2 regions of the Pelistega sp. MC2 genome follow, and region 1 is predicted to be linked to the other one. Evidence: predicted binding sites of a transcription regulator. Region 1 holds the regulator's gene; the other holds the start of a gene.
The links. Region 1 encodes LexA, which represses DNA repair genes until DNA is damaged. Its sites were predicted from a motif close to ACTGTATNNNNATACAGT; they were not measured.
Positions count from the first base shown of each region.

Region 2: BQ4443_RS09455 (LexA family transcriptional regulator) is a predicted target of LexA. The motif match lies at 4,601-4,618, and genes of this name have one in related genera.

Region 1 is NZ_LT628274.1:86,683-94,060, forward strand. It holds gene efeB (iron uptake transporter deferrochelatase/peroxidase subunit) at 1-170, opposite strand, end outside; gene efeO (iron uptake system protein EfeO) at 270-1,085, opposite strand; gene BQ4443_RS02185 (porin) at 1,154-2,302, opposite strand; gene lexA (transcriptional repressor LexA) at 2,423-3,139, opposite strand; gene BQ4443_RS02195 (amino acid aminotransferase) at 3,350-4,555, opposite strand; gene uvrB (excinuclease ABC subunit UvrB) at 4,665-6,686, shown strand; gene BQ4443_RS02205 (c-type cytochrome) at 6,866-7,378, opposite strand, start outside.
Region 2 is NZ_LT628275.1:818,934-826,311, reverse strand. It holds gene BQ4443_RS09500 (OB-fold protein) at 1-486, opposite strand, end outside; gene BQ4443_RS12460 (hypothetical protein) at 572-712, shown strand; gene BQ4443_RS12455 (BRO family protein) at 853-1,605, opposite strand; gene BQ4443_RS09490 (hypothetical protein) at 1,882-2,100, opposite strand; gene BQ4443_RS09485 (hypothetical protein) at 2,097-2,531, opposite strand; gene BQ4443_RS09480 (RusA family crossover junction endodeoxyribonuclease) at 2,518-2,883, opposite strand; gene BQ4443_RS09475 (replication protein P) at 2,880-3,287, opposite strand; gene BQ4443_RS09470 (YdaU family protein) at 3,277-4,161, opposite strand; gene BQ4443_RS09460 (transcriptional regulator) at 4,378-4,599, opposite strand; gene BQ4443_RS09455 (LexA family transcriptional regulator) at 4,710-5,396, shown strand; gene BQ4443_RS09450 (AAA family ATPase) at 5,477-7,114, shown strand; gene BQ4443_RS09445 (DNA adenine methylase) at 7,120-7,378, shown strand, end outside.

The sequences.
Region 1 (7,378 bases):
CCTGGTGTGGTAATGCCAGCCTGATGTGTACCAACGAAAGGGATGATAGGCGTAGTATTATGATCGCAGGGCGTCTTTGCTTCAACGGAATTAATAGAGGAACCAAGCATTAGACCAGCACTCGACATTCCTAGTTGTTTAACAAAGTGACGGCGATTTAAGTTTTTCATGACTAACCTTTATAATTCTTTGGGTAAAAAGTAAAAAGCTAGGGTCACTTGTATAAAAAGAGAAACCTAGCTTATATAACGTATAATTAGAGATTATTCTTATTCAAGAATAACGCCCATTTGTGCGAGTGGCTCCCCAAGCTTATTGACAGCCTCAGCTAGAGTTTTAATTTCATCTTTACTTAATTGGTTGTAAGGTTTGTAATCAAAACCTTCTTTGGCATTGTTATGAGAAGCTAAAAGTTTATTTACTGCTTCAAATCGTTGTGCAATTTCAGCTGATAATTGTTTATCTTTCTCTTCTAACCTAGGTTTGAATAGTTCATAAATTTTCTCCGCACCTTCAATATTAGCCTTAAAGTCATAAAGGTCTGTTTTGGAGAAAATTTCTTCTTCACCAGTTACTTTTGAGGTAGAAACTTCATTTAATAAATCAACTGCACCAGAAATCATTAATTCAGGTGTGACTTCTGCTGTAGGTATTTTAGCGCGTAATTCTTTAATATCTTTAAGTAATTGAACACCTAACTCTTTTGTTCCTTGTGTAGAGTTCGTTTCCCATAATATTTTTTCAATTTTATGGAAGCCAGTCCAATCTTTCTCACCTTTGCCTTCACCCTCTAAATCGGCGAGACGAGCATCAATGCGAGGATCTAAATCACCAAAACTTTCGGCAAGAGGTTCTGAACGTTCATAAGCCATACGTGAAATGGGATAGAGTTTTTTTGCATTTGCAACATCACCGTTATCAAGATATTGCACAAACTTTTCTGTGTCAGTCACTAATTGATCTATTTGATGAATAATAAATTCACGATAACTACTTGTTTCTTTAGATAAATCAGGTGCTGCTATTGTAGATAAGCTAAACCCACTAGCTGCAATAGTTAACGCAAGTGCAGAAAGACGCATCATAAATAATTCTCCTTAACAAAAAAGAAAAATGATTACTAAGTAATATTGTTTAAATCAATATATATTTCTTAGAATGCATGGCGTAAGCCAATAGCGACAAGGGTAGACTTAATTTTCTCTTTACCCGTAAAAGCAGTGCCATCATAATTTTTTATGGTTGTTTTGCCATAAGAAGCAACACCATAGAGACTGGTGCGTTTTGATAGTTCATGAGTATAGCCAAGACTAAAAATATGACCACTTGCTTTAATTGGAGAGTCAATCTGTGTATTTTTAGCGGAAATGCCTTGATAAGAGAAAAGTAGGGTACCATTATCAGAGACAGGAGCACTTAAGCCAGCAAGCCAAGAATTTTGACGATAACCTTTACGATTCCATGCGGTAGGAATGGTTTCACCATTAATTTCTTCGGAAGCTGTTAAAGAAAGAATCTCTCCGAACATACCGTTACGCTGTTGTCCAAAAGCACCATAAAGTTTGACAACATTAAAGTCATAACTGCCACCGATGGCCCATGACTTACTTTTTATGCCGCCAACTTCTTTGGCTGTATCATAAACAGCACCTAGGAATAGGGCATCACGGGAATATTTCAGACCAAGACTAAGTTGTTTATTACCTTCTCTAGTAGTGGCACCGTTTACCGTTTTTTTGATGCGATCATAGGAAAAAGCAGCACCAAATTGGAAGCCATTGCTTTCAGCACTTAGGTATTTAACAGACTTTTCCAAGGAAGAGCTGAGAGAATCACCAAAGACAGAGCCAGCTCCCGCTTGTCCAAAATCAGTACCAAAAGGATCAGCATTAGGCATAAACTCATCGGCAATATTTTTTTGATAACCTAATGTTAATTGTCCCCACGCTTCATTCGCAAAGCCTACAAAAGCATTTCGATTAAAAACGCGTCCAGCTTCGTCAAATGCACCATTGGAGGCATTGAAATGGCCTTCTAAAGCAAAAATAGCATGTAAGCCATTGCCAATTTCTTCTGAACCACGTAACCCCCAATAGCTACCACCAGCTAAACCATTATCAACGCCTACAGAGCGTTCTTTGTAGCTAGCTAATTGGTTCCCTGTTGCTCCATAGCTTGTCGTTTTGATTTGGTTAAAACTAACAGCAGTATCTACGATGCCATATAAATTAACGGATGTTTCCGCGTTGGCCATCTGGGCATAAGAGGCGAGAATAGTACTTGCTAAAAGAAGCTTTTTCATGGCAAAAACCTTTGTCAATGTAATTATGTATTGTGTTAGATATTACATCTAAATGAAAATTATTACCATTAAAAATTACATAATAAAGGCGACTTTTTAAGAAAAAAGCTGAAATCGTTGTTATTGAAAGACACCTGGGCGAATTAGACCGACCGCAATTCCTTCAATTTCAAATGAGGAAGTGTGATCGACGACGATAGGTGAAAAGTCACTATTTTCAGGTAGTAATTCAATATTGGAACCTGTTTTATGGAATCGTTTGACGGTGACATCATCATCAATCCGTGCCACGACAATTTGTCCATTACGTACCTGAGATGTTTTTTTGACAGCGAGTAAATCACCATCAAAAATACCAATATCTTTCATACTTTCCCCTTTGACTTTTAGTAAGTAGTCGGGGGTGGCAGAGAAAAGAGCAGGGTCTAATTGTAGCGTAGACTCGTGATGTTCTATAGCATTGATTGGTGAGCCAGCTGCAACACGACCTATAATGGGTAAAAGTAAACGATTATCCTTGAGTAGTGAGGCAGCCTCATCAATCCCTGTTTTAATCGAATCCACAACTTTTGTGCTGATTTTATCAAGTGTCGATGTAGCAGAGGTATTGGCAGCTAAAAAATCAGGATTAAGACGAATACCACGAGAGGCTCCCGGACTTAAGAAAATTGCCCCTTTTTTGCTAAGTGCTTTGATATGATCCTCGGCAGCATTGGGAGATTTAAATCCTAGTGTTTTGGCAATTTCAGCACGTGTAGGAGGAAAACCAGTTTTTTCAACAGTGGATTGAATTAAGTGTAAAATTTCTTCTTGACGTGGCGTTAATTTAATCGTCATAATCATTCCTGTATGAATATACAGTTTATTTTAGCGATTATTAAGAAAAAAGCAAGTAGGTAAAGTGATTTTTTTATTGAAAATAAATGTTATCTGAATGATATTTCAGTTATATAGTGATAAAACTAAAATTAAAGAAGTAATTATCAAAAAAACGGGTAGATATTAGCTTACATCTACCCGATTTCTCACAAAACAGACTTGATATTTTTAGTTTTGTAAAACAGCAGCAATAGCTTTGGCTACGGCATCAATATTACGAGAATTAAGTGCGGCTACGCAAATACGACCACTATTGACAGCATAAATACCATGCTCATTACGTAATTTTTCTACTTGCTCTTTAGTAAGACCAGAGTATGAGAACATACCACGTTGAGATAAAACAAAATCAAAGTTTTGCTTCACGCCATATTCTTTTAGCTTAGCCACTAATTGAGCACGCATAGTACGGATACGCTCACGCATTTGAGCTAATTCTTTTTCCCATAATGCGAATAATTCATCATTATTAAGAACCATGCTGACAATCGTACCGCCATGTGTAGGAGGGTTTGAGTAGTTGGTACGGATAGTACGTTTTACTTGGCTTAATACACGATCTGCTTCATCTTTAGATTCGCATACAATAGTTAATGCGCCAACACGTTCACCGTATAAAGAGAATGATTTTGAAAAAGATGAACTAACAAACATAGGCATATTTAGTTCAGCAAATAATTTCACCACTTGAGCATCTTCTTGTAGACCAGCTCCAAAACCTTGGTAAGCAATATCAAGGAATGGCACTAAATGACGCTCTTTAACAATAGCTGTAATCTCTTTCCATTGCTCAATGGTTGGATCAACGCCTGTTGGGTTATGGCAACAGGCATGAAGAACGACAATGCTTTTTTCTGGTAAGGTTTTGAAAAAATCACGCATAGCATCAAAGTCTAAACCATGAGTTTCCGCATTGTAATAAGGATAGTTTTCAACTTTAAAGCCAGCACGCTCAAATAGAGCGCGATGATTTTCCCAGCTTGGATTACTGATGTAAACAGTAGCATTACCGTTGACTTGTTTTAAGAAGTCGGCTCCGATTTTTAGGGCACCAGTTCCACCTAGCGCTTGGAAAGTTAAGGCACGCCCTTCTTTGGTAATGTCACTATCTTTTCCTAATAATAGCGCTTGAGCCCCTTTATCATAAGTACCAATCCCTTCGATGGGTAAATAACCACGAGGTGCTGATTGCTTAGCACGTTCTGTTTCAGCAAGACGCACAGCTTCTAGAACAGGTAAACGACCTTCATCATCATAATAAACACCTACGCCAAGATTAACTTTGGTCGCTCTTGTATCGGCATTGTATTGTTCATTTAAGCCAAGAATTGGGTCACGAGGAGCTAACTCAACATTTGCAAATAGAGAAGACATAATAATCCAAGATAGAAAAAAGAGTAAAAAAAATGATTACTTGTTAAAATGGTTAGTTCTTAGAAAAATTCTAAAGATTTTCGCATTAACAGGATAATAAAATAATAGCATGAGTGCAGGTCAATTCGTTGAATTTCCCAATAGTCCCTTTCAACTTTATCAACCTTATCCTCCCTCTGGGGATCAGCCAACAGCCATTGATAGTTTAGTTGATGGTGTAAAAGATGGGTTGATGTTTCAGACATTATTGGGAGTGACGGGGTCAGGTAAAACGTTTACCATGGCAAATACGATTGCTAGATTAGGTCGTCCGGCTTTAATCTTAGCTCCTAATAAAACGCTAGCTGCACAACTCTATGCGGAAATGCGCGAGTTTTTTCCTAAAAATGCTGTTGAGTATTTCGTCTCTTACTATGATTATTATCAACCAGAAGCGTATGTACCTAGCCGAGATTTGTTTATTGAGAAAGATTCAAACATTAACGAACACATTGAACAGATGCGTTTATCGGCAACAAAAAGCCTTATGGAACGAAGGGATACGATTATTGTAGGAACGGTCTCTACCATTTATGGTATTGGTAATCCTAGTGATTATCATGCAATGATTTTAATTCTACGTGAAGGGGCGACAATTAGTCGGCAAGAGTTATTGGCTAGACTGGTTTCCATGCAATATGAGCGAAATGATGTAGAGTTTACGCGTGGACATTTCCGTGTGAGAGGAGATACGATAGATGTGTTCCCGGCTGAAAGCCCAGAATTAGCGGTTAGGATTAGCCTCTTTGATGATGAGTTGGAGTCTATAGAATTATTTGATCCACTGACAGGCAAGGTAAGACAAAAGGTTATTCGTTTTACTATTTATCCTAGTTCACATTATGTTACGCCAAGAGATACGATACTGAGGGCTATTGAGACAATTAAAGCTGAATTAAAAGAACGCATACAGTTTTTTTTAGATAACCATCAATTAGTAGAAGCACAGCGTATTGAACAGCGAACTAGATTTGATTTGGAAATGCTACAAGAATTGGGGTTCTGCAAGGGGATTGAAAATTACTCAAGGCACTTATCCGGAGCTGCACCAGGAGAAGCTCCACCAACATTAATTGATTATTTGCCAAAAGATGCGATTATGTTTTTTGATGAAAGTCATGTCATGATGGGGCAACTTCGAGCGATGTATAGGGGAGATAGATCGCGTAAAGAGACGCTTGTACAGTTTGGATTTAGATTGCCTAGTGCTCTTGATAATCGGCCACTTAAAATGGAAGAGTTTGAGGCAAGAATGCGGCAATCAATTTTTGTTTCAGCCACACCGGCTGAATACGAAAAAGAACATTCCGATAATATTGCAGAGCAAGTAGTCCGCCCTACGGGCTTATTAGACCCAATCGTGGAAATAAGGCCTGCATTGACACAGGTAGATGATTTATTAGGTGAAGCCAAATTACGTATTGCTAAGGGGGAGCGTGTATTAGTGACTACACTCACCAAAAGAATGGCTGAGGATTTGACTGATTATTTAGCAGAAAATCAGTTAAAGGTTCGTTATTTACATTCTGATATTGATACCGTAGAGCGGGTAGAAATTATTCGCGATTTACGACTAGGCGTTTTTGATGTGTTAGTAGGGATTAACTTGCTACGTGAAGGTTTGGATATTCCAGAGGTTTCTTTAGTGGCTATTTTAGATGCAGATAAAGAAGGCTTCTTACGTTCTGAACGTAGTCTTATCCAAACCATTGGACGTGCCGCTCGTAATTTAAATGGTAAAGCTATTTTATATGCAGACAATATTACCGACTCTATGAAAAAAGCAATAGACGAGACAGAGCGACGTCGTCAAAAACAATTACTCTTTAACCAAGAGCATGGTATTACACCTAAAGGGGTGGTAAAAGCCGTTAAAGAATTAATTGACGGTGTTTTAACGAGCTCTCCAGAGGCGGAAGATATACCAACAGAAATTGTTGAAGCAGATGTTTCAGATGAAAAAGTAACGGCAAAATTATTGAAAAAATTGGAAAAACAAATGCTAGACCATGCGAAAAACTTAGAGTTTGAACAAGCGGCACAAATCAGAAATCGTATCCAAAAACTTAAAGAAAAAATGCTTTTTTCTTAATCTCTACTATTTTGAATAAGGCGTAATTTTTTGACTGTTTTGGGTTTCTAAACTCGAAATTTGTATGGCAAATTTGGATATAAATTTTATTGTTAATAATCTGAATAATTTGACTAAAGTGAATAAAGCCTTGCTTTTACTCAAAGCTTTATTTTTAGAGGGATAAAAGAGACGTTTAATTAATAACGTGCATCCTTCGGTTTATTGCCATTTGGCCAGTCATTAACTTTACCTGCAAAGTCTGGTCGAGGTTGATGAGTAAAATACTCAGCAATATCCACAGCATCTTGGTCTGTTAGTACAGCACCTTGACCCCAGCCGCCATGTTTTTGCACAGACATGGGCATATTATCACGAATAAAAGCGGCTGCTTTATAAGTACGAGCCATACCAGCGCCGATGTTAAATGAATGGTCGCCCCATAGAGGAGGGAATACGATATTACCACGACTATCATTCAACCCTTCACCATTGTTTCCATGACAAGCGGCACAATGTTGGCTATATAGTTTCTCTCCTCTGATTGTGTCAGGAACGAGCTTAGTATTTATTTGACCACCAATATCAGATTTGATTTTTGCTCCTTTGGGCAATCCTTCGCTTAACCATTCCATATAAGCAATCATTGCCTGCATTTCTTTTGAATTAGGGTCAAGTGGCTTGCCATTCATGGAGCGTTGGAAACAGCCGTT
Region 2 (7,378 bases), on a different contig from region 1:
CACAGGGGAACCTGCTACTTCTCCACCCCCCACACACAAAAGCGAGATTTTTTGGCCTTTATTTAAATCAACTACTTTATCAAGTTCATCAGGTCTGAACGAGGCTTGCACCTTGTTAACAGTATATTTTTCTTTTGATTTGAATGATACAACGGGTTCATCTTTAAAATCGCTGCTTATCTTTTCAACAATGCCTGATACAAAAATATTTTTACCTTTATATTTTTTATCTCCTCGTATTTCATTCTGGTCGTAAGTTTTAAGAATTTCTTCAGCATCGGTCTCAAAAGAATAATCAAACCTTTTATCTTTCTTATAGAAATCTCCAAAAGCAGTTTCGCCACCATCCATATAACTTAATAAGTCATCACTCAATAAAAATTTAGTTAAAGCCAATTCACGTTCCGACGGCAGGTACTTAATTTCATCAGAAATAGCTTGGTTTGAAAACACGAGTAATAAAGTCGAAAGTAGTACTTTTTTCATAATATCGCTCTCCTCCTTAAATTAGTTAAAAATAAGACAGCTTCTATTCAAACATTAGCAGACCACTTTGGAGTAAGTTTAGAATATGCAGAACTTAGAAGAGTCAAAGCCCAAAGGAGATGAATCCTTTGAGCTCTTGGTAAATATTGATTATTGGCGTAATCAATATTTGGGGTTAGTTGTTCACCTACTAACTCAGGCAAACAATCTAGCTTTAAAACCTTAACCCTAGATTTTACAAGGTAAGTCTTTTAAAATCTACATTGTTCAGGAACAACTAATCAACGAGGACTCATCATTACCCGATTTTACGTCCTTTCTTCTTTCCCATACTGTATTGTTTGATTAGACTGCAAGACGTATAGTTCACACCACCACCAACACGCCTTGCGTCGTCTTCCCTGTTCCTAGTTTTAACGGATCAGATGGATTCAACGTAGCGCGCCATTGGTCGTCTTCTTTTAATCGTTTTTCCAATTCCTTGCGGAACTCTCGTGCGTGGATAGCCTCGGCTGCTGTATGAAAGTCACCCGGCGTAATGTCTGCCGCAAGAAACATCCGTGCGACGATGTCATAAAAGATCTCCATATTGACTTTGTAATGTACTCGAGCGTCATAGCAATGTGCGGCATAATTATTGGAGCCAATAGCACGTAGTGGTTTTTCGAGTAAGGCGAGTGTCTCGGACATGTTAAACGCCATTTTCTGCAAACTCGCCAAATCAAGGATATCTTCAACGGACACACTAATGTTGCGCATCGGGGTTGTATAGGTAATCTGTTGCGGTGATGGTTGTGTCTCTTGTGTGTGGTTTTCCAACACATCTAATACCCATTTACGAAATTCTTTGGCGACTTCGGTACGAGCAAACATGGCGATTAAGTGTGCGCCTCGTAGGCTAAAAATTCGGGTGGTGGTTTGATAATTTCCTGAGGTGGTCAATTTGACCACCTGAGCCATTTTGTCTGTAAATTCGTCTTGATTACGTGTATAAATCTTAGAAACAGAACGCTCGTCTGAATATCCCAACGCTTGGGCGAGTTGCGCTGATTTAACCCAGATTTGGTTGTCTTGGTCAATGATATCAAATGAAGTTTGATTGAATGTTAATGCTTGCATAAACAAGGCTCCGTGAAGTTTTTATTAAAACCTCGCCCCGTCTTCCGCCAAGAAGAGGGAGGGGCAAGAACGTACAGGTTGGCGGACTGCTCTCACGGAAAACAGCACATCTTACGATGTCCCATACGCTCGCCCCCATAAAGGAGCGCAAACAAAAACCACTTAAACGCAATGGATAAAGTGGCAGTGTCTGCCGTGAAAGTCAGTTCAGGCCGCCAAGCCCGACTACAGTTGTTTGGTGTAGTGGTTCCATCATAACCTCGTCATTAAAAAAAATCAACTCCATTTGTACTCTGCCCCGCCTCCAAGCTTATCTCGGGCTTTAACCTCAATATTGCCCGTCTCGGCTAGGCTCTCTAACACCCGCTGCACCTGACGTGTGGTACTACGTCGCTCTCGCTTTTTAGGATTGATATAGTTCACAATCGTTTTCACCCGAAAAGTTTTATGTGGATAAGCACTCAGTAATTCTATGACTTCATTGGCGTATTTCACACTTTACCTCGCATAAAAGCCGTTAAATCCTTTCTGACGTTCTCAATCATAAATTCAACAGTTCGTACTGGTACGCCTGTTTGTTTACTGATGGCTGTTCGACGTGCTGTTCGGTTTAGCCCACGATACGTTAAAAATCTATCCACCCACTCGCGACAAATAATGATTTTGACGACCCAATGCTGACGTTTAACAAAATCAGCCACAAGGTGATGATGTGACCAATTAACTGGTGTGTGAGATTGGTTTTCATCGTCTAGCTTGATTTCAGTTTCTACACCGTCCTCAAGCACCCCCTCCCACTCTTCTTTGGTAGGTCTGTAATAGCGCTCCGCAGACGCACAAAAGGAAGGCTCCTTTGGTCTTGGATCCTCACCGTTGATAAGCTCCCCTCGAGCCCAGTTAATGAGTAAATCGTCAGCTGTCAGCATCGATAATCACCTCTACAAAACCCTTTTTGTTTGGGTCTATGTCAATATCCAAAGTAATTGGTCGAAATAAACTATCATCAATTCCTAGCGCCCTCGACATACCATCAATGGATGGCTTCATTGCCGCAAGCAGATTATCAAGATCACGCTTTCTTTTATCTGGAGCGTAAAAAACGATTTTTAACGATTTTTTTGTATTGCCTATATCGACATATAGACCAGACGATTTAACGATACTATAGGCTCCAAAAATAGCCTCATTTTTGATTTTATTTGTTGTCGTCCAGTGCAATCCATTTTTTCTATTTGGAAATAACCGACTATCTGGCCAAGGTAGCGTTAAGAAAATCAAGCGGCTACTCCTTGGCTTTCAAGGACTGCTTTTTTTAAGGCAGCAAATCCGTTTTTCATTTCTGCTTTTGACAAAAACTTAGAATCATTAGGCAAGGCTTTAAATGTGCTTTGAGCTGGCTCATCACGTGACGGCATTTCACACGCTTTGATAAATTCGGTTAGGCTTGGTGGCCAAGCGTACATTTCCGAACAGTTTGCTAGTCCACGCTTGACTTGTTGAGGTGTGATGTGTCTAGCATGTAGCGCTTCAGCCCAAGCATTACGCCAGTTCCCGATACTGTTGGGATGTGTGAAAGATTGGCGCCATTTACCTGTGTACATTCCATCCAAGCGGTTGAATAAGTGATCAATGGCAGTTACTCCTAGCACAGGGATAATCTCAAACCACGGATTATTCAGCATTGCTCACCTCCCGAACGGGTACATCAATGAAATTTCCAATCGGTTGTAACCCATGTTGCTGATTGGCAGGGTTAGCCTTGACCCAGGCCACAGGGTCAAATTTTTGATTATATTTTTGTTCCGTTTTTGTAGAAGATTGAATATTTTTTTCGTCTTCAAGCAAACCTTTTACGGTGCCTAAAACGTAATCAAAGGAACTTTTATTTTTACTTTTTGCAATAGAAACAGCATCAACAAAGTGCTGCATTTTTGCACCTTTTTCGATTAAATTATCCGTCTTTTGGTTACTTGTTGCATTGATTCCCTGACTCCTGAGATAGGTCGTAATGGCGGCTCGTTCTTTGATTTCAGGCACATCAATGACAGTGTTTTCATCAGAAAAAACGGGAGGAGAAAAATTTTCTTCGCATGCAATACTCTCTATATATTCTCCTCTCTCTTTATTATTTATATTGGTTATTGGTTTATGGATAGTATTACTGCGTGTATTACTTGTAGTATTACTGCGTGTATTACTTGTAGTATTACTGCGTGTATTACTTGTAGTATTACTATTTTTTTTATTCCACCTTGCTTCAACCATTTTTCTAGCTTTATCAGACTTGTCAGATGCTTCTTCTAACGATTCATCCACTTGACGATTAATATATCCATCGTCAGTTTCCTCAAAAAACTCAGCTAAGACAAAACGCACAGCATCCATCTCTGCTTTTTTGACAACACGAACTAATCTACAAAGAACAGCAAAGTCTTTTGGAAGAGAGCCTTTGGCATAGTACATATCAACCAGACGCCTATAAGCCCCCTCTTCTATCATCGATAATCCTATCGTATTTAACAGATTGTCACCAATATGGTATTTATAATAATGCATTCTCCGCCCCTAGTTGTCCCTTACCGACCCTGCCAATAAGTCACGATTTGGATTAAGCTGACCATAAACGTGTTTTCGCAGGATCTTTCTTATGTATGTACTCAGAGCCTCTTCACCCTCTAAGGCAGCCAGCTCTTTTAAGTCCGCTTTAAGCTTTTCGCCCAAATGGATCTTTATGTCTTCTGTGCACTTCTCTCTTCTCGCCATGATCAACCTTTATTTAGTTGATGTACGAAGAATAGACCAGTCCACATCAGGTCTTAGATCTTCACAACGGACTAAGCCATTTGTGGCTTTTTCGATATCAGGACAACGCTCTGCTGGCACTTGGCGTTTACTAAGTGCCCATTGTGATATAAGAATAAAAGGCACACCAATTTGCTTGGCTAACTCAACTCTAATACCTCTTTTTTTATTTACATATTCAAGTAGACGCATGATTATTTTTTAATAAAGTTTAAATTTCTAAATATATTAAGCTAAATGCTTTGTATTGTAAAGCTAAAAGATTTATTTATTAATAAGCGTATTGCTTATAGAATAAAGCTATGAAACAAATTAACGACATCAGACTAAATAACCTTAGAGCCTTAATTAATGAGGCAGGTACTCAAGAAAAACTTGCTACGGCAGCGGGTATTTCACCTATATACTTGAATCAAATTATTAAGCAACGTATTGATAACGCGACTGGTAAATCTAGAAATATAGGGAATTCAACGGCTCGCAAGCTTGAGAGCGCAATGAATAAACCATTCGGATGGCTAGACCAAGATCATTCTTATGATGAATCTGTTAAAGATGGTTATATAGAACTTGAGTATTACGATATTCGCTCTAGCGCTGGTCCTGGTAGCGTGGTTGATTACGTCCCTGCGATTAGTAAAATGCTAGTACTGGAAGACTGGGCAAGAGAATATCTAAAAACTATCGAACCTAAAAATATCAGAATCATTAACAATAAAGGCGTTTCAATGTACCCAACGATTAACGATGGGGATTTATTGTTTGTTGATATTTCATGCAACCGATATGATGGTGATGGTATTTATGTAATTCTGGATGATGAAGAATTAAAAACCAAAAGACTAATTAAAGAGGACGGTATTATCCGTATCATCAGTGACAATCCTTCCCCTGCTTATAAAGAAAAAACCGTTAGTGCTAAAAACCAACATACGCTAATGATTTGTGGCAAAGTACGACGATATTTTGCGTTGAAAGATGCGACTTAAGGTTAAGAAATGAGAGAGAACACAAAGGTAGAGTTTCTTCTTTATATCCGTCATTGTACGTATTAAATTGAGTGAAACACATGAGCAAAAATATTAAGTTAAAGACACTATCGTTCAAGCAAAAAGCATTTCGCAAATTCGCAGACACAGAGATAACATTCGCTGACCGGATCACTTTAATCGCAGGACATAACGGAGTAGGAAAAACAACAATTTTAGGGCTTTTAGCAGGGACCTTTGGGTTAACAGATACTTCTTTTAAGACCTATACAGAAGAGCTTTTTTCCAAGAGTATTGAAAATATCCTACATATTGACTTAGCAGAAGTAGGGCAACACACAGGGGACGCTAGAGAGAATCCTAAGATTACAGCAAACATCGATGGCGAGACGATAGAGAAAAGGTGTTCACTAACCACGAGAGGTGATAAAAATAAAAATACTCGTCGAGCAAGACTTGTTGCTAGAAACACTTCGCCTGAATTCGATAACCTTGTGGGTGAAGCATCTAAAGTATCTTTACCAACCCTTTTCTTAGGAGTGAAAAGGCTCATCACTATCGGAGAGTCAGAAGAAAATAGCGTTTCTATAACCCCCCTTCAAGAGATGTGCCCAGACGATAAGAGGTTTATTAAAGAATTCGTAAGCAACATTATGTCTGGTAGTCCACTTACTGACGACATTTCATATCAAACCATAACAAAACATGAAAAAAGAAGTGCTCAACCTAAATATGAGAACTTCAGCGAGTTTAGCATTTCATTAGGTCAAGATAGCCTAGGCACTATAGCTACCGCGCTAGCCTCTTTTCAAAAACTTAAACGAGATATGGGCGAGGACTACCCCGGTGGGTTATTGCTCATTGATGAGATAGATGTCGGTTTCCACCCCCGCACCATCCGCAAACTAGCAAGTGGACTAAAAAATGCAGCAAAAAAGCTAAACCTCCAAATTGTTGCGACAACGCACTCCCCTGTTCTTATCGAAGAAATATTCACTAGCTCCGAGCAGGATAAAGTCATTTATTTCTTTGACAGTAACCACCCTCATATTAAAGACAATATTTCCCTCCAAGATATACAAAACGACTTAGAACTTAGGTTGACAGAGAAAGTCGAGAAGAAAGATATTCATGTTTATTTTGAAGACGAAGAAGGCAAAGAATTTTTTGATGCGATTTTTCCTGCTCGCTCCAGGACAGCAGCTACGTCTAATTTAAATGTGAAACTACATCTTATCCCTTTGCATGTTGGGGGGGATAATTTGCTAAAATTCCCAAAGACAGATGCACATTTTCGACAAAGGGTCATCGTTGTTGATGGGGATACTACGATACATAGACGTAATAATATATATAAAAATGTAGTCAGATTACCTATCCCTACCAATACACAAATAACCAACGCATCCCCTGAACGATTAATTAAAGATTTTTTAGCTGTTCTCGTCAACGACCGAGTCCTCCTTAAAAAACTTCCCAACAACATCACCTCAGACTATATTAATGACGTTTTGCTAGACTCGCACACCACTAACAATAGAACATCAGCTAAAAACTGGTGGAGAAAAAATTTTAAGAACCTGAAGGATTGGAAAATCATTAAACTATGGGCAGAAAGCTACCCAGAAGAGGTGGAAGTATTTAAAAACAACTTTGTCATTGCTCTAAAAAATGCCTTAAAAAATACTGGCCAAACAAAGCAAAAACAGATAAAATAAAGGGTATGAACACATTCCACACTCCCCTACGTTATCCTGGTGGCAAAGGTAAATTTGCCCCATTTATTGAGTCACTCATTGAACTCAACGGACGCCCATACACTCACTATTTAGAAGTATATGCGGGGGGTGCTGCTGTAGCCTTAGAACTTCTATATCAGGGTTTTGTTAAAGAAATCCACATCAATGATTTTGACTATGCTGTGTACGCCTTCTGGCAAGCTGCTGTGCATCATACAGATGACTTTATTGAAAAAATCCAGT